3 regions of the Mesobacillus sp. genome follow, and region 3 is predicted to be linked to each of the others. Evidence: predicted binding sites of a transcription regulator. Region 3 holds the regulator's gene; each other region holds the start of a gene.
What was found. The regulator Rex, encoded in region 3, represses fermentation and respiration genes when NADH is low (regulators of the CRP and FNR family bind a similar motif). The targets are predictions, from matches to a motif close to TTGTGAAATATTTCACAA.
Positions count from the first base shown of each region.

Region 1: a site for Rex is predicted at 4,890-4,907, ahead of hcp (hydroxylamine reductase). Genes of this name have one in related genera too.
Region 2: a site for Rex is predicted at 5,351-5,368, ahead of AC3EBE_RS21680 (YwiC-like family protein). Genes of this name have one in related genera too.

Region 1 is NZ_JBYNSB010000050.1:82,397-89,762, reverse strand. It holds gene AC3EBE_RS19445 (DEAD/DEAH box helicase) at 1-1,660, opposite strand, end outside; gene AC3EBE_RS19440 (Crp/Fnr family transcriptional regulator) at 2,074-2,766, shown strand; partial or broken gene AC3EBE_RS19435 (transposase) at 2,800-3,021, opposite strand; gene hcp (hydroxylamine reductase) at 3,528-4,829, opposite strand; gene AC3EBE_RS19425 (Hsp20/alpha crystallin family protein) at 5,069-5,542, shown strand; gene AC3EBE_RS19420 (YppG family protein) at 5,570-6,115, opposite strand; gene AC3EBE_RS19415 (YppF family protein) at 6,307-6,504, shown strand; gene AC3EBE_RS19410 (YppE family protein) at 6,580-6,957, opposite strand; gene AC3EBE_RS19405 (hypothetical protein) at 7,159-7,366, opposite strand, start outside.
Region 2 is NZ_JBYNSB010000060.1:61,511-68,876, forward strand. It holds gene moaA (GTP 3',8-cyclase MoaA) at 1-83, shown strand, start outside; gene cls (cardiolipin synthase) at 292-1,803, shown strand; gene ric (iron-sulfur cluster repair di-iron protein) at 1,912-2,610, opposite strand; gene AC3EBE_RS21665 (molybdopterin molybdotransferase MoeA) at 2,887-4,152, shown strand; gene mobB (molybdopterin-guanine dinucleotide biosynthesis protein B) at 4,140-4,679, shown strand; gene AC3EBE_RS21675 (hypothetical protein) at 4,840-5,268, shown strand; gene AC3EBE_RS21680 (YwiC-like family protein) at 5,428-6,141, shown strand; gene AC3EBE_RS21685 (Crp/Fnr family transcriptional regulator) at 6,179-6,871, opposite strand; gene argC (N-acetyl-gamma-glutamyl-phosphate reductase) at 7,097-7,366, shown strand, end outside.
Region 3 is NZ_JBYNSB010000028.1:1,414-8,779, forward strand. It holds gene tsaE (tRNA (adenosine(37)-N6)-threonylcarbamoyltransferase complex ATPase subunit type 1 TsaE) at 1-21, shown strand, start outside; gene tsaB (tRNA (adenosine(37)-N6)-threonylcarbamoyltransferase complex dimerization subunit type 1 TsaB) at 22-723, shown strand; gene rimI (ribosomal protein S18-alanine N-acetyltransferase) at 736-1,188, shown strand; gene tsaD (tRNA (adenosine(37)-N6)-threonylcarbamoyltransferase complex transferase subunit TsaD) at 1,185-2,219, shown strand; gene AC3EBE_RS10915 (ABC-F family ATP-binding cassette domain-containing protein) at 2,649-4,580, opposite strand; gene moaC (cyclic pyranopterin monophosphate synthase MoaC) at 4,750-5,244, shown strand; gene AC3EBE_RS10925 (redox-sensing transcriptional repressor Rex) at 5,271-5,936, shown strand; gene AC3EBE_RS10930 (YdiK family protein) at 6,096-6,296, opposite strand; gene AC3EBE_RS10935 (CPBP family intramembrane glutamic endopeptidase) at 6,300-7,031, opposite strand.

The DNA.
Region 1 (7,366 bases), on a different contig from region 3:
CTTTTTTTTCTTCCCAGTCCAGTTTTTCGACCTGGAATTGGACGCCTTGATGGAGGTAAATCGCCTCTTCGTGTAAAAGTGTCATAGCTGAAAATGTATCCATCTCTCCTATTACGCGTACATTTGCCACATCAGACTGGTCTATGATTACTACATTTTCCTGCGATGCAGAACGAAGACTGATATTATGGGCCGGAAATGCATCATTCATCCAGTACCATTTTTCGCCATTTTGATGGAGAATTCGTTCCTCAGTCAAATAATCAAGAATTTCTTCGATTTCTGCTGCCCCAAAAGTGTCTCCCTTCTTAAATGGAAGTTCATAGGCAGCACATTTGATATGGTCAATCAGGATAATAAGGTTATCCGGGTTGATTCTTGCGGTCTCTGGACTGCGATTGAAAAAGTATTCTGGATTCTGGATTACATACTGATCCAGCGGACTCGAGCTTGCCACCATGATGACCACTGATTCGCCGTGTCTTCTCCCTGCTCTTCCTGCCTGCTGCCAGGCACTAGCAATTGTTCCGGGATATCCATTCATAATGCACACCTGCAGCTGGCCTATATCGACACCAAGTTCGAGTGCATTCGTGCTGACCACTCCATAAATATCTCCAGACCTTAGTCCCTTTTCGATTTCTCTTCTTTCGGTAGGAAGATAGCCACCCCTATAGCCTCTGATTGCCTTGGGTCCAAGCTTGTGCTTAACAAGCTCCTGCAGATACGTCAAAAGAATTTCAACCCGGACCCTGCTGCGGGCAAATATGATGGTCTGTATCTTATTTTTAAGGAATTCTCCAGCGAGCCGTCTCGTTTCAAGCGTCGCACTCCTCCGTACGTTAAGCGGAATATTGACGACAGGCGGATTATAAAACAAGAAATGCTTCCTTCCGGATGGCGCGCCATTATTATCGATCAGGACCATATCCTTTTCTGTAAGCCCTTCAGCAAGCTCTAGGGGGTTGGCAATTGTTGCTGATGTGCAGATGAAAACGGGGTCGCTCCCATAATAATTGCAAATTCGTTTCAGTCTCCTGATCACATTGGCTACATGGCTGCCAAATACACCCCTGTAAATATGCAGTTCATCGATGACAACATACTTCAGGTTTTCGAATAATGACACCCATTTTGTATGATGAGGCAAAATCGCTGAATGAAGCATATCAGGGTTGGTAATCACGATATGTCCTGCTCTTCGCACCTTTTGCCGAATATTTGAAGGAGTATCGCCGTCATATGTATAACTATTGATGGACAGCTCTCCCTCCTGGATCAATTCATTGATTTCACTTTTTTGATCCTGTGCAAGGGCTTTTGTCGGGAACATGTATAGTGCTCTTGCATTCGGGTCATTTATGACGGATTGAAGAACTGGAAGATTATAGCAGAGGGTTTTGCCAGAAGCAGTTGGCGTAACTGCAACAATGCTCTGCCCCTCCATTATTTGGTCATAGGAAGACTTCTGGTGTGTATAGAGACGGGAAATCCCTCTCCTCTCAAGCGCTTTTTTTAAAATCTCACTCAAGTCCTCAGGCATATCTTCGGTCCGGGCCTCTTTTTCGTCAATCGTATGCCAGTGGACTATATTTCTTTTTACAGATTCTCCAACCTTCAAATCTGTCATAATTTCCTGCAAACTTTTGCGGACTTTCATCTCGTTCACCTCGTTATCTCTATTCTACCGAATAAACGTTCGTTGCAAAAGTAAAATTATCATTATTTCACTCTGCTATTTTTTGGTACTTTTGTATCCTATCTTAAAACTCAGCATAAGAAATTTGTCTGTTGGTTTTCTTTCCATGCGCTTCACTTTAAGCAGTATTTCTCCTGGGGTCTCCTTTTTCAGCTGCTCACGCAGGACTCGAAGAAGCTTCCACTAATGGGCCCACGCTCGATGGAAATGCGATCGCATTTTTCGAAGGAGTCTACTGCCTTCCACTGCAATCAACAGGATTTTCATGATAGAACAATTAGTATTTTTATAGTTATAAGGTATCCATCAAGATTTTTTGTTAAAATAATAGGGAATGATTAAAATTCATTGTTATACTATTTGAGGTGTTTCAGTTGGAGAGAAGTGAGATAAAAAAGGTGCTTTCAGGATTCATGCTTTTCAGGGATCTGGAAGAAGATGAACTGGAGAAAATTGTTGATATATCGATAGCCCGCGAATGGAAAAAGAACAGTCACGTATTCCTGCAGGGGGACCCGCTAGAAAATGTTTACTTCATTCATGAGGGAAAGGTGAAAATATACAAGAGTGACGCTAATGGCCGGGAACAGATCGTTGCGATCCTAAAAAAAGGCGAAATGTTTCCTCATGTGGGTTTCTTTCGGAAGGGCGGATATCCTGGTTATTCTGAAGTCCTAGAGCATGCACAGCTTGTTGTCGTGCCTATTTTCCAATTTGAGAAGGTGCTTGTTGAGAATCCCCATCTCAGCATTAAAGTTTTTAAGGTGCTCGGAGAAAAAATTGTAGATTTACAGGAACGCCTGGAGGCACAAATTTTAAATAATACTTATGAACAAATCATTAAGCTTTTGATCAGGCTTGGTGAAATTCATGGTAAAAAGCTTGAGAATGGCAAAGTCCTGCTAAAGACAGATTTTACGAATAAAGACCTTGCGAACATGATTGGCACTACTCGGGAAACAGTCAGCAGGACACTGACCCGGATGAAAAAAGATAACCTTATTGCCACTGATAATGATGGGAATTATATTCTTGATCAGGATTTATTATTGGATGAACTTATATAAAATTAAGCCCGCTACGATTAGAGGGCTCAGTTAGGCTATATCCGTTTCTACTTCGGCAATGGTCTGGCGTATGGAACGGATGCCAAAGGTAGATTGAATGAAGGTGAGTTTAGTTAAAATTACAGGGTCAATGCTTGGGCTCCCTACTTCCGAATATCCATCCTTCATCAGTTCATAAATGAAAGAATAATCAATGGCTGCTTCCATTTTACGGACTAAATGTTCCTGAGGAACCAGTTGGTCTAAAGCGACCATTTCTAATTGATTTCTTGGACTGGATTGTTTTTGGAAAGCATCTTTATCACCTCAAGCGTTATATATATCTTATTAAAATAGACTTATGTTTAGTTCCACGCTAATTTCAGAAATCCTGTTGATTGGAGTGGAAGGCGCGTAGACTCCTCCGAAAATGCTATCGCATTTCCATCGTGCGTGGGCAAACTCGAGGAAGCCTTTCAAAGTCCTTCGGGATCAGACGGACAGGTGAGACCTAGGTAGAAATGGCCCCTTCCTTTCGGGCCATTTTACCCCGCAGGCGCCAGCGGCGGCAAGGAGGCTCAGCGCCGGCCCCTAGAAGAATTTGCTCTTGAAAAAGCCGGCAGTTGGGCTTTTTCATAATTCTTCAGCGGAAAGCAAAGCGTCTGGAACGGAAATCAACAGCCCCATTCAGGCACCAACCAAAAAAAGACTGTAAACAAACACGATTTTCATCGAGTTTGTCTACAGTCTGAGCCCGCTAACGAGTAGCGGGCTTTCTTTTCTTATTCTGTTTTGCTTAATTGCATCATCGTTTCCATATCTTCCTGTGCAGTTGTGATCAATTTCAGGTTGAAAGTTTCCTGTAGCACTTCCATAACTCCTTCTGAAATGAATTCAGGGGGTTTAGGCCCAATTCGGATGTCTTGAATGCCGAGGCTGAACAACCCAAGGAGGATTGCGACTGCTTTTTGTTCAAACCAAGAAAGGACGATACTTACTGGCAGCTCGTTCACATCACATTCAAAAGCGTCAGCTAATGCTTTTGCAATTTTCACAGTAGATACTGAGTTATTGCATTGCCCTAAATCAAGGTAGCGCGGGATATTTGTTCCCGGAACGACTCCATAATCAACATCATTAAAACGGAATTTCCCGCATGAAGTTGTAAGGATAACTGCTTCCGGAGGTAATGATGTTGCAAGCTCGCGGTAGTATTCCCCCCCTTTACCAGGTGCGTCGCAGCCTGCGATGACAAAGAAGCGCTTGATTTTGCCATCCTTTACTGCCTGAATCACTTCAGGAGCCAGCCCAAGTACTGTTTCATGATGGAAACCTGTCACCAATGTTTCTTCTGATTCCATATTGGCTTCCGGAAGCTCTAAAGCCTTCTCAATAACCATGGTAAAATCATCATTTTCAATTTTTCTTACATTCTCAAGGCCTGCAACCTCATATGTAAACATGCGGTCTGCATAGGAACCTTTGATTGGCATCACACAATTTGTCGTTGCCAGGATAGCACCCGGGAATTTTTCAAACAGCCTGCGCTGATCGAACCAGGCTTTTCCGATGTTACCTTTTAAGTGAGGGTATTTCTTCAGGGCTGGATAACCGTGTGCAGGCAGCATCTCAGAGTGTGTATATATATTGATGCCCTTTCCATCGGTTTGTTTCAGCAGCTCTTCCAATGCAAATAAATTATGACCAGTTACAACGATGCACTTTCCTTCAATTTTATTCTGGCTGACACGTACAGGCTGCGGTATTCCAAGGCGGCTCGTATGTGCTTCATCCAGCATTTCCATGACACGGACAGCTGACTGGCCTACTTTCATGGCCATATCAATATGTTCCTGCACATTAAAATTCGAGTTAGTCAAAGTCATATAAAGCGCTTCATGTGTTGTAGCATCTACAAATGGGTCTGTAAATCCAAGCTGGTTTGCATGTGTCCTATATGCTGCAATGCCCTTTAATGCAAAAATGATGGTATCCTGCAGGCTGGCAATTGTTTCATCTTTTCCGCAAACTCCTACTACTTTACAGCCGCCCGTTGGCGTCTGTTCACATTGGTAACAAAACATGTTTAGTCCCCTCTTCCGCTGTATTTACTGTTACAGCATACAAAGGAACACTGACTGGTTATGTGATGTAAATCACACCACAGGCATTTTTCACAAAGTGTTCAAAAAACCTTGGCGAAAAATAGAACAGCTTTTTATAATAGGCAGCTTTCCCATTTTTAAGGCAATGAATCCTGAACAAGGACATTCCATCCATCATATCCTATGATAAGAATTTTTTGCAGAGGAGGATATAAGCGATGGCACCTAACCATCCTGACCGTCCAAAAAGACACGAAGCCCTGGAGCAATGGTTTAAATCGGTGAATCAGATTATGAATGAAAAACCTGTAAAAGGAATTTTGCAAACAATCGATGATTTTTTCAGGCAGCCTTTCCCTCATTCGACCTTTCCGGTAGATGTGCAGGAAAATGAAAAAGAATATGTGGTCATTACAGAATTGCCGGGTGTAAAGAAAGATCAAATCAGTCTTGATGTCATCAGCAATTCGTTATCTATTTCCGTTGACAGATCCGATATCTATTCAGAAATCAATGAGGTGGAAAAAACCTACCGGCAGAGTACTTCACTTCAAAGATTTAGCCGGACGATCCCTTTTTCCCACCCTATAAACGAACGTAAGATCCGTGCCTCCTATAATGATGGGCTGCTGAAGGTCAATGTCGCCAAGAAGCTTGGGAAAAAGATTGATATTACAATAGATACAGAATGAGAAAAAAGCAGGCGAACCGCCTGCTTTTTATACTTTAAACATTCCGCCAAGCCCTTTGACCAACGACGATACCTGGGTAACAGCATTCATCATTTGTCCTGCTGTATCAACCATCTTGTTGATATCCAGGTTTCCATCCTGGCTTTTGAATGAATTCATAAATGATTGCATGCCCGAGGGCTGCTTTGGCATGAATGCCTGCTGGGGATATGGATTATAGTTTTGAAATTCAGCCTGGGGATTATAGTAACCATAGATTGGATCATCTTCTGGCTGCAATGGATTTTGAAAAAGCATTTTGGAATAATCATTTTTTGGCTGTGCCGGCTGATATGGCTGGTTCCACTGCTGGCTGCCCTGTAAATACGGATTTACCGGGTAGCCTTGCTGCAGCGGCTGGCTTTGCCAATTGCCCTGCATACCAGCCCAATAGGGATTCACATATTGCTGAGGGAGCGGCTGCTGCCGGTTTATACCTTGATTGATCCCATTTAAGCTGTAAGGTTCCTGATAATATTGATTTTGCCAATATTGAGGCTGATTTACATTCATTTTATTCCTGCGGCCAAACATGGCGAACATCCTCCTCCATACATTCATTACGATATATTATGTTGGTTTCGCCCAGATGGTGATAGTATTGGAAGGGTCTACCGCTTTTGTCTAATCGTGAAAGAATCTGTCGGAAGTTTAAATTTTTGAAAAATAAATTCCACTTCTGATTTCATGATACGATTAAAACAAATGATGGAGGAGGATGAAAAATGAACGTTCACGAACTCAAAAATCTATTTGCGCAGACAAAAGAATATACTCCGGAACATGTAAATGAACTTCTCGATTTTACCAAAAAGTCATATATTCAAAATGAAATCACCATTTTAGAATACCGGAATCTTGTTCGTGAGCTGGAATTACAAGGGGCCTTCATACCGGAAGACCACAAAGAATTCTCTATCTAGTCGGAAATTCACAGTGTCCCTGCGGGGATTGCTGGACAAAAACTGAAGCACCAGATGGACTGGTGCTTCTTCTGTTTACCTCAAAAATGTCTTATCAATTGCAAGAATCATACTGTTAAGGATGAATTCAACAGATTGATGCTGGTCGTAAAAACGTTTTTTGCTGGTTTCGGGAAAGAAAGCCTGCACAGAAATGACCTCAATATAATCAGCTGCAGTATCAATCTGGTTTGCATGGAGGTTTTTTGGCCTGTTCTCCAGTATCCAGCTTTTTGCAGCTTCCCTCCACTTGCTTGATAGCCCTTTCACCTCATCCGCGAAAGGTTTAACTTCAGTGTGAAAATCCCCTCTGATCCCCTCGCTCTTGGAAGCCTCGAATCTTTTAAGTGCGCAGTCCAATCGTTCCAATAATTCCTTCGATAAATCTATTATTCGCTGATTGTCTTGTCCCATTTTTATTTCCTGCCTTCTCATATCCATTCTAAAACTCATAAAATCATATCTTAATGACTTTGGGCTATAACAGCGCCAGCTGAACTGCTGATTGGTTTTGCAAATGAACTCTCAGCCTTGGCTATTCTATACTTTACCAGCCAAAAATAAAAGTAGCCCTACAAAATAAAGCTACTAAGGTTGAAACTATTCTATTATATATTAAAAACCTAATTCAAGTTTTAAACCCTTGGTATCTGGTAAATGAGCGGGGGTTCTGGAATGGATTGCCATGTTCGCTTCTAATCCATCAAGAATCATTCCGTAACTTTCGATCTTCTCTGAGTGGTCGAGGTACATCCCGGCTCTTATTGCTGCCAGCGAATGATGCAGGCTGGCATCTGCCTCTTCCAGTTCATACACCATTTCT
Region 2 (7,366 bases), on a different contig from region 3:
GTACTGACAGGTATTCAGACGAACGGACAGAAGAAACAGCTGCAACCAGAAAGAAAATAGAAATGTCCTATATTGGCGGTTAATAAAAAGACTCCTTCGGGGGTCTTTTTTCGTTCCAGTGAACAGCTCTCATGAACAGCACTTCAGCTAAAAGAGACGAGCAAGCAAGAGGTATTATGTGAGGTCATGCTTCAGCCATTCCGTTTCTGGACATACTATGTTTCCGGACAGGTGGATTTTGGGTATAAAACAACTCTAATATATCTTATCGAAGATTTGGAGATTGACTGAATGCTGAAAAGAGGAATTGAATTTTTATTTGTATTTATTTTGATAGCCTGTGTTTATATCGTATTGTTCACAGGATATGGCCAGGTGGTTAAAGGTGTCGCAATTACAGTTTATGCACTTATTATTTTTGTCAGCTTATATTCCTTGATGCTTGAAAACCGGTCGGCCCAGCATACCCTTATGTGGATGTATGTCATGATCCTTTTTCCAGTGGCCGGTTATTTCTTTTACCTGTTTTCAGGGCAGCTGTATTTGAAGGGATACCTATACAAAAGCAAACGAACGAAGGACCGCGATCAATGGGAAAGATTGATGCGGCAGGAAGAATCCAGGGATCTATCTTTTCTGACTGACAATCAGCAATGCTTCGCCCAGTATGCAAAAAAAGCGTCAATGACTCCGATTACAACAGGTTCAAAAGCGAAGATCCTGAAAAACGGGAATGAGACCTTTTCAGAAATCAAAAAGAAATTGAGACAGGCAGAGAAATTCATCCATATCGAATATTATATCTTCCGGTCAGACCGCCTTGGCAAAGAAATCATAGAGATTTTAATTGAAAAGGCTCAGCAGGGCGTCGAAGTACTGTTAATGTTTGATGCTGCAGGAAGCCTCAAATTTGCTGCTAAAGAACTGAAGCGGATGCATGACGCAGGCATCAAGGCCCGTCCATTTTCCCCGCTTAAATATGGTTTCTTTAATCAAAAGTTCAATTTCCGCAACCATAGGAAAATTGTTATCATCGATGGAGAAATAGGCTTTGTTGGCGGCTTGAATGTTGGCATTGAATACCTGGGCGAAGATGACAGCATCGGCTTCTGGCGCGATACCCATATGATGCTGACTGGTGAAGCGGTCTATACTCTCCACAATGTGTTCCTGCTTGACTGGGAATATGTCAGCGGCGAAAAAGTTCTTGAGGACCATAAGGCTGTTAAGAAGCATAATGATGATGGTGAACTGGATGGCGCTATCCAGGTGGTGGCAAGCGGGCCCGATACACAGCAAGGGATTATGAGTGACTTTTATTATACAATGATGTCCTGCGCTACTAAGTCCATATGGATCGCAACCCCTTATTTTGTCCCGGATGAAGCGATCCGGACGGCATTGAGAGTGGCGGCTGCCAAAGGAATCGAAGTCAGGATCATGGTGCCGGAAATCAATGACAGCTACCTGACACAGTATGCCAGCCGTTCTTACTTTTCAGAGCTTTTGAGGAACGGGGCTGAGATTTACTCATATAAAAAAGGCTTCCTTCACCAAAAGGTGATTATCGTGGATGGGAATATTGCCTCGATCGGGACTGCCAACATGGATTTGAGGAGCTTCCACCTGAATTTCGAAGTGAATGTGTTCCTGTTTGGAACGAGCTCGATCCGCGACCTGGTCGCGCATTATGAAGAGGATATGCACGACTCAGAAAAAATCAGTCCGGTTCAATACCATAAACGAGGGCTGGTAGAAAGGTCGAAGGAATCATTCGCCCGCCTGTTCTCTGGAGTTTTATAATGGTGACACTTAAGGCAATAGCGAGCTTTTTTCACAGGAAAGAACATCTAACCTTTCCTGGGTTAGAAGAAAGACCTCATCCAGTCTGGATGAGGTCTTTCAGCGGAATCAGGCAATATACCTTGGGAATAAAATATTGTTTTCGAGATGGACGTGCATGAAAGTGTGTGCTTCAAGGGCTTCCAGCCGCTTGTATACCAGCCTGTAAGTTCCGCAGGCATCCATAGGCGGAATGAAATCAGCAGTGATTTCCCGCAGTTCTTTAAGAATGGCACCTGCATGGTCATGTTCTTTTTCAAGCTCAGTGATTTCAGCTATGATCGCAGTTCTTTTTTCAGGATCGGCTCCATCAAGCTCCAGCAAGAGCGGGAATACGGTTGCTTCTTCTTTTGCGGTATGCTCAAGCAGTTCTTTCTTTAATTCATAATAAAGCTCATAAACCCGGAGCAGTTCTTGATGCCGGTCTCCGTGGACTTTTGAAACTTTAGTCACATAAGGACTCAGCAAGGACAATTCCTCTTCAAGCTCACGATGATATTTATTTTTAATATGGTCAATGAGTTCTTTTGAATCGGTTTCAGTCCAAACTTCCATGCTGTCGGGTGTACCATTGAGTTTTTTGAAAAGTTCTGCCAGCTCTGCCATCAGGGCAGGAATATCCACATTCTGTTCTGCTGCAGCTTCTGATAACGGCCGGTTGCCTCCGCAGCAGAAATCTAGGCGGTTCTTCTTGAATAAATCACTGGATTGAGGAAAGGAATTGACTATATCCTTAACTAAAGATGTTTCATTAAAAGGCATTTTCATATAAAAAACCTCCATATACTTAATCATATTGGTTACATATTCATCATAAAGGAAATGGATTGGCGGCTTGGTGACGTGCATCACACTTCACAAAATATCTACATTATTAAGGAGAATTTTATGAGAGAATATGTGAGGTTTGTTATGTCTTCACTTTTCCATTACTCTTATAATGAAAAGGGTATTTATTTCAAAAAAGCTGGTTCGCCTTTTTTCTAATTGGATTCTAGGCCGGGCAGTCAAAATAAGGTTTTATCTGAAACAGGAGCTGATTTCATGTTAGAGAAAAGAAATCCTATTGCGATTGGAGAAGCAGTGAAGAGAGTCATGGAACATAAGAAAGATGGCTCGACTGAATATGTTTCAATAAATGAAAGTTATGGAAGGTATCTCTCGGAAGACCTGAAGGCTACAAGTGACGTGCCGCATTTTGACAGGGCTCCTTACGATGGATATGCCATTCGGTCTATTGATACTCAGGAGGCTTCACAATCCAATGGAGTTGAATTTGAGGTTATTGACCATATTGGTGCTGGGATGCTGACACAGAAGGTGCTTGGGCCAAACCAGGCAGTCAGAATCATGACGGGCGCCCAAATGCCAGAGGGGGCTGACTCTGTTGTCATGTTCGAGTTGGCGAAGGAAATTGAACGTGATGGAAAAAAATATATGGAAACAAAGAAGAAACACAAAAAAGGGGAAAATGTCTCGTACCGAGGCGAAGACGCAAAGGAAGGAGAGGTGCTTGTAAAAAAGGGTACCTTCATCAATCCGGGAATCCAGGCAATGCTGGCCACTTTCGGCTATGCCAAAGTGCCCGTAGCTAAGAAGCCTGTCATTGGCCTCTATGCAACCGGCACCGAGCTGCTTGATGTAGATGAGCCATTGGAACCTGGAAAAATAAGAAACAGCAACTCATACATGATTTCTGCGCAAATCCTCAGGGCGGGAGCTGAAGTAAAGTACTTTGGGCAGCTGCCTGATGATTTTGATACATGCTTTGAGGCAGTCAGCAGGGCGATTGAGGAAGTTGATTTATTCATCACTACTGGCGGTGTATCGGTAGGGGATTATGATTATCTGCCAGAAATTTATGCAAAGCTTGGCGCGGAGGTTCTCTTTAACAAAGTAGCGATGAGGCCAGGCAGTGTAACAACCGTTGCCGAGCTTGGCGGAAAGCTTTTATTTGGTCTGTCTGGCAATCCTTCTGCTTGCTATGTCGGCTTTGAACTGTTTGCCCGTCCGATTATCAGGACAATGCTTTTCACAGAACAGCCGCACCTCAGAAAAGAAAAGGCGATACTTGATGCGAACTTTCCTAAAGCGAATCCGTTTACCCGCTTTGTGAGGAGTGCATTGACGATTCAGGATGGCAGGCTGATTGTCACTCCAAGCGGTCTTGATAAATCGAATATCATTATGAGCCTTGCCGGAGCAAACTCACTCATGATCCTGCCTGGAGGCACTAGAGGGTTTGAACAGGGAATGGAAGTTGAGGTCCTGATGCTCGAAGATCATACTGGCAGTGAATGGCCTTGGTAAAGCCGGTTATATTCCAGGTAGCAGGGTTTCAGAATAGCGGCAAGACAACGCTTATCCTAAAATTGATAGAGCGGTTGTCAGCTCTTGGCCTCAAGGTCGCGACGATTAAGCACCATGGACACGGAGGGAAGCCTGAGGTTTCGGATAGGAAGGATTCGGTACAGCATGTATCGGCTGGAGCAGCTGCTTCACTCGTAGCAGGAGAAGGCCGAATCATCATACAGGCTGAGCAAAAGGGATGGTCCCTTGAGGAAGAAATCGGACTTCTTACCTTTTTTGCTCCCGATGTGATATTGATAGAAGGATATAAGAAGAAATCTTACGATAAAGCAGTAATCATTCGCAATGAAGCTGATGTGGAACTCCTGCAAACCCTGGATGGAGTCAAGATCATCTTTTGCCGTGAGTCTGTATTAGCTGATAGGCTTAACGAAAGCGCAGTTCCGGTTTACTGCAATGCAGACGAAGTCGGTCTGACATGGATAACCAACTATATTGTAAGGCAGCTGAAGGCAGGCAATAGTTAATGGTGGTATTAGGGGAAAACCTGCAAAGGATTGATTGATTTACCAATAAAATCTTCTTATTTTGGACAAATTCGGCGACTTTTGTCACTGTCACATGGCATTCCCACAGTTAAAATGTTAGTGGGGCAAATGTTTGGGACTTTTGTTTGAGGTGAGAAAGATGGAACTGGTTCAAATCTTTTTATGGGTTGTCTATCCATATTCAGTAGCTGCCATTGTCGGAATGGGACTTGTGTGGCAATATGATTCAGCGGAGGACGATGGTGCAGAGTCGAAGTTTGGCCGATACCTAGCCTGCACAGTGAAAGCCCTTATGTTTTTAAGTACTGCGACAGGTATTGCCATCGTCCTGTCAAGCAGCATTTCAAATGAGCCGCTGCTGCTATTGCGCTTGCTGATCAGTCTTGCTCAGCTGCAGCCTGATATGGAGCTTGTCATGAATATATCCACTCTTTCGAAGGTCCACTTCATCGTTGTTTTTATGTTTTTGCTGAGTATGGCTTTTACGAAAGAAATATATTATCTGGTAAAGCCGCATCTATATGTGAAAAAGCTTTACCTGAAACTTCATTTTGAAAAAAGAAGCTGAATCTATTATGGTTCAGCTTTTTCCCGTTTTATCACTCAGCAGTTTTGACAGTTCCGTGTCGGTTCATTTTCATGTCTGCAAAATGTGATGTGTTTCACTTAATATCCTTAGCAGCTGTTTTATAGTGAAGGCAGGAACAGAAATAAGGGAGTGTAGAACATGAAATTATTCATGCCAAAACAGCACGGTGCCTGGGCAATGTTGATCATTCCATTCTGGCTTGGAGCAGCTTCAAGCGAATTGATCTGGCAGCATATCCCGTTTTTTATTGGCTGGCTTTTATTATATTTGGCGACATATCCGCTTTTACTGGTGTTCAAAGGGAAAAAGCTTGAATTTTATCGTAAATGGGCGCTGATCTATATGGTGCCTGCGATAGCATTTTTGATGGTTCCATTATTTACACAGCCAACAATTGTCTATTTTGGCTTTTCGATGATTCCCTTCTTTATATTGAACGCATATTTTTCTTCAAAGAACAAGGATCGGGCAATATTGAATGATTTCAGTGCCATTATCGTTTTTGCGATAGCAGGACTTGCCAGCAGCTTTTTGCCAGCTGGCACAATCAACCAGGGAGCAATCATAGTATTTGCAGCCTCTGTCTTATTTTTCACCGGCAGTACCTTTTATGTAAAGACGATGATCCGGGAAAAAAAGAACGTCAATTTCAAATGGATTTCCTGGGGCTACCACCTGCTGGTGCCGATTTTATGGCTCAGCTTTGGGGGAATAGCGTTAGCAGCTGCCATGATTCCCAGCCTTATCAGGGCTATTGCCTTTTATGGAAGACCGCTGTCTGTCATGAAGGTTGGAGTTTATGAGATCATGAATGCCGCCATATTCTTCATGATCATGATTTCAGCAATATAAAAAACGAAGCCCTTAGCAATTCTTAGGGCTTCGTTTTTTATTCTATATTACAAATTTCAATCGGACAGTTTTCACAATCAATCTCTCTTTTAAGCTGGTTCAGTTCCAGGACAGTGATGTAGCCTTTGTCGATTGAAATAATGTTATTCTTTCTCAGTTCACTCAGCAGCCTGTTGACGACCTCGCGCGACGTTCCGCAGAAGTTGGCAAGCTCCTGATTAGTGAGTGACACATTGATTTTTATTCCGTCCCCTGTCATTATTCCGTAACTGTTCACTAAACGAATCAGCGTTGAGTATAACGCACCTTTTTTACCGTGAAGGACAAGGTCCCGGAATCTTGTATGCGATTTGCGGTGCTGCAGGGAAAGCCACTTGACTACTTCCAGTGCCAAACCGTGGTCTTTGGCGATTTCGGTTTCAAGTTTGTCCTTTTGGATTACTGCAACAGTACCGCCCTCTGATGCCAGGGCATTTTGGATGTGTTTTGAGGCAGAGCTGAATAATGATAATTCTCCAACCAATTCACCAGTAGAGCACATCCTGATCGTCAACTCACGCCCATCAGGAACCATCTTGCTGAGCTGGAATTTTCCGCTTTGAATAATATACAGTTCATTTGCGGGATTTCCTTCCTCGAAAAGGTATGCCCCTTTTTCAATCATTCTTAATCTGTGGATTCTTTCGAACAGTCTATTCAGGTTTGATGACAAAGAAAAAGCAGCCTGCATCTTGTTTCTCCCACCTTAATACGGCGGAATCATACTCCTTACCGTATAAAATATTAATATTAGTATATTGTAAAGCATATTAATTCTTCAATAAAATTGTGAATTGTTCACATATTGTTAATATTTCTGTTGCGTTTTGAAAAATGAGTTCTTATAATAAGAAGAACATTATTAATAATTATAAATTCAAATGATTATTTATACATTTAAGAGAGGAGGAGAATGGTGAAGTCAGCAATCATCGGTACAACAGGATATGGAGGGGGTGAGCTGATTCGCCTCCTTGCCAGACATCCTTATTTAAAGATCCATTCGATACATACCACCAGAGATGAGAAGCCATTATCAGAGGAATTTCCCCATCTGACCGGTATTGTGGATCAGCGGCTTGTGCAAATTGATACAGACAGGATTGCAGATGAAGCAGATGTTGTCTTTCTGGCGACTCCCACAAAGGTTTCTGGCAATCTTGTTAAAAGCTTTTTACAAAAAAAT
Region 3 (7,366 bases):
CTGTGTAAGGAGATTTTTTAAATGAAAGTATTATCGATTGATACGTCCAATTATGTTCTTGGGATTGGACTCCTGGATGGGGATACAGTACTGGGCGAGTATATTTCCAATATTAAAAAGAATCATTCCGTGCGAGTTATGCCTGCCATTCAAACCATAATGAATGAGTGCGGCATTGCGCCAAAGGATCTATCAAAGATCGTCGTGGCCGAAGGGCCTGGTTCCTATACTGGTGTAAGAATTGGGGTTACCATCGCAAAAACATTGGCGTGGACGCTTAATATTCCTTTATCGGGTGTATCAAGTCTTGAAGTTGCAGCAGCTTCTGCAGGGCGTTATTTCGATGGCTATGTTTCTCCGTTTTTTGATGCAAGGAGAGGCCAGATATATACTGGACTGTATAAGTTTGATCACCAGGGTATTCAGGCAGTGAAAGAGGATCAGCTTGTCATGTCTGCAGATTGGGTACAAGTGCTGAAGGAACTGGATGAAAAAGTTCTATTTACAAGCAATGATTTGAAGCTGCACGAAACAGTTATTAAGGAAGCTCTTGGTGAACAGGCTGTTTTTGCTGCTATTACGGAGCAGAATCCACGCCCTGCCGAATTGGCTTTATTGGGCAGGGATAAAGAAAATGTGGACTTGCATGCATTCGTTCCGAATTACATCAGGCTTGCCGAGGCAGAGGCCAACTGGCTGAAGGCTCAAGAGAATACTAAATAAGTGGGAATTACAATGAATAATACAATAACTTTCCGTAAGATGACGATTGATGATCTGGATGATGTGATGGAGGTAGAGGTTAATTCCTTTACGTTGCCCTGGAGCCGTGAAGCGTTCTTTAACGAATTGACAAAAAATCAATTCGCCAACTACCTCGTTCTTGAAGTGGATTACAAGGTAGTAGGCTATTGCGGTGTATGGATCATTGTTGATGAAGCCCATATCACAAATATAGCGATTCTGCCTGATTACAGGGGGATGAAGCTTGGAGAGGCGTTAATGGGCAAGGTGATGGAGCTGGCACGGGATTTGGGAGCTTTAAGAATGACTCTGGAGGTCAGGGTGAGCAATGAACGGGCGCAGAATCTTTACCGAAAGTTTGGATTTGAAGATGGTGCTTTAAGGAAACAATATTATACTGACAATATGGAAGACGCTTTAGTAATGTGGGTGAATTTATCATGACAACAAAAGACCAATTAATCATGGGGATTGAAACGAGCTGTGATGAGACAGCCGTTGCGATTGTTAAGAATGGGCGCGAGATTCTTGCGAATGTTGTAGCTTCTCAAATCGAGAGCCACAAACGTTTTGGCGGTGTCGTCCCGGAGATTGCATCACGCCATCATGTCGAACAGATTACAATTGTGCTTGAAGAGGCTTTAAGACAGGCGGAAATAGAATTAAAGGATTTAGATGCCATTGCGGTTACTGAAGGGCCTGGATTGGTAGGGGCACTGCTCATCGGCGTGAATGCTGCCAAAGCTCTTGCATTTGCTAACGATATCCCGCTTGTTGGTGTCCACCATATCGCTGGGCATATTTATGCGAACCGCTTAGTGGAAGAGATGGAATTCCCATTACTTTCTTTGGTTGTTTCAGGTGGGCATACGGAATTGGTGTATATGAAGGAGCATGGCCATTTCGAGGTTATTGGCGAGACTCGGGATGATGCTGCAGGAGAAGCGTATGACAAGGTTGCGAGGACGCTTAATCTGCCTTACCCTGGAGGGCCGCATATCGATAGGCTGGCGCAGGAAGGGAAGGCAACGATTGACCTGCCGAGAGCATGGCTGGAGGAAGGATCCTATGATTTCAGTTTCAGCGGGTTAAAATCAGCGGTCATCAATGTTGTCCACAACGCACAGCAGCGTGGTGAGGAAATTGTTCCGGCTGAGCTTGCTGCGAGTTTCCAGGAGAGCGTGATTGATGTCCTGGTGACGAAAACGCTTCGAGCTGTGAAGCAATATGATGTTAAGCAAGTGCTTTTGGCTGGCGGTGTGGCAGCAAATAAAGGACTGAGGGAAGCACTATCCAAATCCTTTGCAGGTATGGACATCGAGATTGTAATCCCGCCGTTATCATTATGTACTGACAATGCAGCAATGATTGCCGCGGCAGGAAGTGTGCTTTATGCAAAAGGCGAGCGTGCTGATTTGACCTTGAATGGCAATCCTGGTTTGGAAATAACTATCCACAACGAAAGTCGCAAGTAAAAAATAAATTTTCTGATATTGCTGTGGATATGTGAGCTGAAATGAGAGAATTTTGTGTACAATGTGGATAAAAGACGCTTATTCTGTGGATAATGTGGAAAAGTCTCTGGATAAGCCATAAATAAGGATTTTAAATGTGAATAACTTTGTGAATAAAAAGTCCCGGATCTTATCTGGGACTTTTTTTGTGGTTTTGGCTGCTGGAGAAGAAATATGGGGATAGGGAATGTAGTGAATTTCGGTAACAATATGGAAGTATTTGAGATGAACTTCACCATATATCGCAGTGGATAAAGAAATAATATATAATATAGCCACCACAAAACTATTCTTTCCACATTATCGACAGCTGAGCTGTTAATAGTGAAAAACATAAAAGAAAACCGGACAATCAATGTCCGGTTTTTTGTGGATAACTGAATATAATTATTAAGCAAGCTCTGCCCATTCTTCCATCAGTTGTTCAAGCTTCTCTTTAGCAGCTTCAATTTTGTTATTAATTTCTGCTGCTTTTTCATGATCCTGGAAAACTTCAGGATCGCATAGAAGTTCCTCGTATTCGGCAACTTCTGTTTCCAGCTTTTCGATGGTTGCTTCGACCTCTTCCATGCGGCGTTTGCGCTGGCGTTCGAGTTTCTTTGCTTCTTTATCCTGTTGATAAGTATTTTTATCCTGTTTTGAATTATCCACAGAAGAACTGCCGGCATTTTTTGCAGCCTGGGCTTCTAAAGCCTTGAGTTCTTCCTGTTCAAGCTTCTTTTCAAGATAATAATCATAATCACCAAGATATTCGGTCGCGCCATTACGATCAAGCTCAATGACCTTTGTGGCTATCCTGTTGATAAAATAACGGTCGTGGGACACGAATAGGATTGTGCCTGGATAATCGATCAAGGCGTTTTCAAGAACTTCCTTGCTGTCCAGGTCCAAATGGTTCGTAGGCTCATCCAGGATCAGGAAGTTGGATTTCTGCAGCATCATTTTTGCAAGCGCAAGACGGGCCTTTTCGCCGCCGCTTAAAGTAGAAACGATTTTCAGTACATCATCTCCGGAAAAAAGGAAGTTTCCGAGTACTGTGCGGATTTCTTTTTCCGATTTTAGCGGATATTCATCCCAGAGCTCATTCAGTACCTTTTTATTGGAGCTTAGCTCAGCTTGCTCCTGATCATAGTAGCCAATCGACACATTGGACCCATAGTGGATACTCCCTGCAAGTGATGGCAGTTTTTCCACAATCGTTTTCAACAATGTGGACTTGCCGACTCCGTTCGGTCCGACGAGGGCAGTACTATCGCCGCGGTTTAGATGGAAGGTGATATTCTCGGACACCATCTCCTGGTTGTATCCTACGGCTAGTGAGTCAGCCTTCAATACATCGTTTCCGCTCTGCCGATCAATCTGAAAGCTGAAGGAAGCCGATTTTTCGTCACCCATTGGCCTGTCCATGCGCTCCATTTTATCCAGCTGTTTACGCCGGCTTTGCGCTCGTTTAGTAGTGGATGCGCGAGCCAGGTTGCGCTGGATGAAATCCTGCAGCTTGGCGATCTCATCCTGCTGCTTTTCGTAAAGCTTCAGGTCCCGTTCGTAGTTCTCAGCCTTCTGGTCCAGATAAGAACTATAGTTGCCCGGGAATTTCGTCAGCTGGTGGCGGGAGATTTCATAGACCTGATTGACGACCTTATCCAGGAAATAACGGTCGTGGGACACAATCAGGATTGCGCCAGGGTAGCCTTGCAGATACTGCTCCAGCGACGAAAGAGTGTCAATATCCAGGTGGTTCGTCGGTTCGTCCAGGATTAAAATATCCGGGCGGGTCAACAGGAGCTTGGCTAATGCAAGTCTTGTTTTTTGGCCCCCGCTTAAAGTGGATATTTTTGTGGAATAATCAAAGGAATGAAAGTTCAGGCCATGCAAAACTGAACGGATGTCCGCTTCATACTGGTATCCGCCTTTTTCCTTAAACTGGACCTGCAGAATATCATATTCTTTTAGAACTCTGTCGTATTCTGTCTGGTTTGACAGGATGTCAGGATCCGACATTTTTTCCTCTAGCCGGCGAAGGTCCTTTTCCATGCTGTGAAGATGGGAAAAGACGCCAAGCATTTCGTCCCAGATGCTTTTCTCGGACTCCAGCCCAGTATTTTGTGCGAGATAACCGATGCTTGTACCCTTTGGACGGATGATTTCACCGCCATCATGGCTTTCATGTCCAGCGATGATTTTGAGGAGGGTCGATTTTCCAGCCCCATTGCGGCCAACAAGGGCAACACGGTCATTTGTCTGTATTTCAAACTTTATATTCGATAAAATAAGATCAGCAGCAAAATATTTTGAAAGCTGATTAACTTGTAATAATATCATTTTTTTCACCTCTATTGCCTTAGAGATAGTGTACCCCATTCAAATAGGCTCGGCAATATATGCGCCCCCTTCAAATGAAGGTTTGGCAAGGAATTTGTGAAGTTGGCAACAAAGTTCACACACAACTTTGTGAAAATAGTGTATTATTTTGTTTGAAAGGAGCTTGAACATGGCAGAGTTTACTCATTTTAATGAAGAAGGCAGGGCGAAAATGGTTGATGTCAGCGACAAACCTGAAACGGTTCGTACAGCGGTTGCCCATTCGAGCATCATTGTTAATGAAGATATATATGTAAGAATTACTGAAAATAAAATGAAAAAGGGCGATGTACTGGCTGTTGCCCAGGTTGCCGGCATCATGGCAGCAAAAAAAACGTCGGAAATCATTCCGATGTGCCATCCGCTTCCATTAACAGGGATTGACCTTTCGTTCGATTGGGAGCAAAATGAAAGTGACTATATTTTAAATATCACTGCATCTGTAAAAACAAAAGGGAACACCGGTGTAGAAATGGAAGCGTTAACAGCAGCTTCAGCATGTGCGCTGACTGTTTATGATATGTGCAAGGCCGTGGATAAAGGAATGGTGATCGGCAAGACATACCTCGTCGAAAAAACCGGCGGGAAGAACGGTGATTTTAAGAGAGAAGATAAGTTGATTTAAATCTAGAACAGGGTGGAGGATGGAGTATGACGAACGAGCCTATGAAAATTCCGCAGGCAACGGCAAAACGTTTGCCGCTGTACTACCGTTTCCTGCTGAACCTGCATTCATCTGGGAAGCAGCGGGTTTCATCAGCTGAGCTAAGTGAAGCGGTAAAGGTTGATTCTGCCACAATCAGAAGGGATTTTTCCTACTTTGGTGCGCTTGGCAAAAAAGGGTATGGATATAATGTGAATTATCTGCTTACCTTTTTCCGGAAGACACTTGATCAGGATGAGCTCACGAAAGTGGCGCTGATCGGGGTAGGTAATCTCGGTACAGCCTTTTTGAATTACAATTTTTCCAAGAACAATAATACGAAGATTGAAATTGCCTTTGATGTTGACCCGGATAAGGTTGGCACGAAGATTGGCGAAGTGCCGGTCTACCATATGGATGACCTTGATAAAAAGGTGGTCGAGGAAGGCGTGCAGGTTGCGATCCTGACTGTTCCGTCAGCTGTTGCCCAGCCGATTACCGATCGATTAGTCCAGGCAAATGTCAAAGGGATTTTGAACTTCACGCCTGCAAGACTGAATGTACCTTCATCCATCAGGATCCACCATATTGACCTGGCGGTAGAACTGCAATCATTAATTTATTTCCTTAAACATTATCCGACTGATGTCGAAACAGAAGCAGAAGAATTGTAAAAGAGATAGCCTCTTCGAGTGGAAGGGTTTAATTTATAGACAAAAGGGCCCGGAATTCCGGACCCTTTTTTGGTTTGAAGGACAGACATGAGTGTTGCTTTAGAATAATGAAATTCATTTGTACGATAACTGCAGTCTATGCCTCTTCAATCGAAGAGGCTATTTTTTTTGGATTTGTTTCAGTTTGAAATGGAACAGGATCATCCTGATGCCAGACCCGAAGTCGAAGGTAGCGAGCAGGACGAGCAGGTATGTGAAAAATCCCCAGCCAGTTTCATTGACATTCTGGATGGCGAAGTAGGTGAACAAGCTGCCTAACAAGATGTAGACAATGCCTGAAAATAAAGGAGATTGTCTCATTAATTAAAGTCCCCCAATAAAGCTTTGGATTTTTTCTGCTTCTCTTATCATTCTCTCAATGTCTTCTCTGAATACGGACTGAAGCAGGACAACGAATGTATTCATTGTAACATGGGCAATGATCGGTACGATGATTCGTTTTGTTTTTACATATAGGAAGGCAAAGGTAAAGCCCATCGCGGAATACAGGATGACATGCTCAGGCTCCATATGAGCAAGCGCAAAAATAACCGAACTGATCAATGCCGCAAAAAAGAAGTTCATTTTTTTATGAAGGCTGCCGAAGATGATTTTCCGGAAGACGATTTCCTCCAATATCGGACCGATGATTGAGCTCACAAGGATGACGACGGGGAAGCTTTCAATCAGGTTGATGATATCCTGGGTGTTCTCCGAGCCCATTTCAATACCGAGCATCTGTTCAATGCTTGCCGCGATGGACTGGGCCATCAATGCCAGGAACACACCGGCTATCGCCCAGGCTGCCGAACTTGCTGGCGAAGCCATTCCGCGTAAATCATCCTCCATCCTCTTTTCTTTTCGTAAAATAAGCAGCACGATGACCAGAGTTAGACTGAAACTGATCACAAGCCAGTAAGGAATCGAGAGTGTTTCCATCTCTTTCAGGCTTTTGCCCATTGCAGCTCCTACGAATGCTACAATCGGGAGGCCAACAAGGCTTGAAAGCTGCATGGCAATATAAATGATGATGATGTACCAATATTCCTTTTTCAATATGCTAATCTCCTTTAGGGCAAGTTCATAAGTTTATATACGATTCAATTCTATAAAGGTTCCGTTGTTACACTATCTCTCCATTTTACTAGCAGAGACCCTGAAAGTTCAAATTGCAGGTGCCTGGCTTAAAAAAACGGTTAAAGATCATGAGGCCGATGCATACTCTTTAAGGTGGACTTTTTTAGGGATGTCCGATCCCCTAAAAGCCTTGCTGCAAAATCGAAATAAATCGGGAAATAGCTGATTTTGTCGCGGTAATCCCGGCAGCTGGGGATTAATAAATTTTATAAAAAAAATTGGACTTCATGCTTGCAAAAAAAATGGAGATTCAT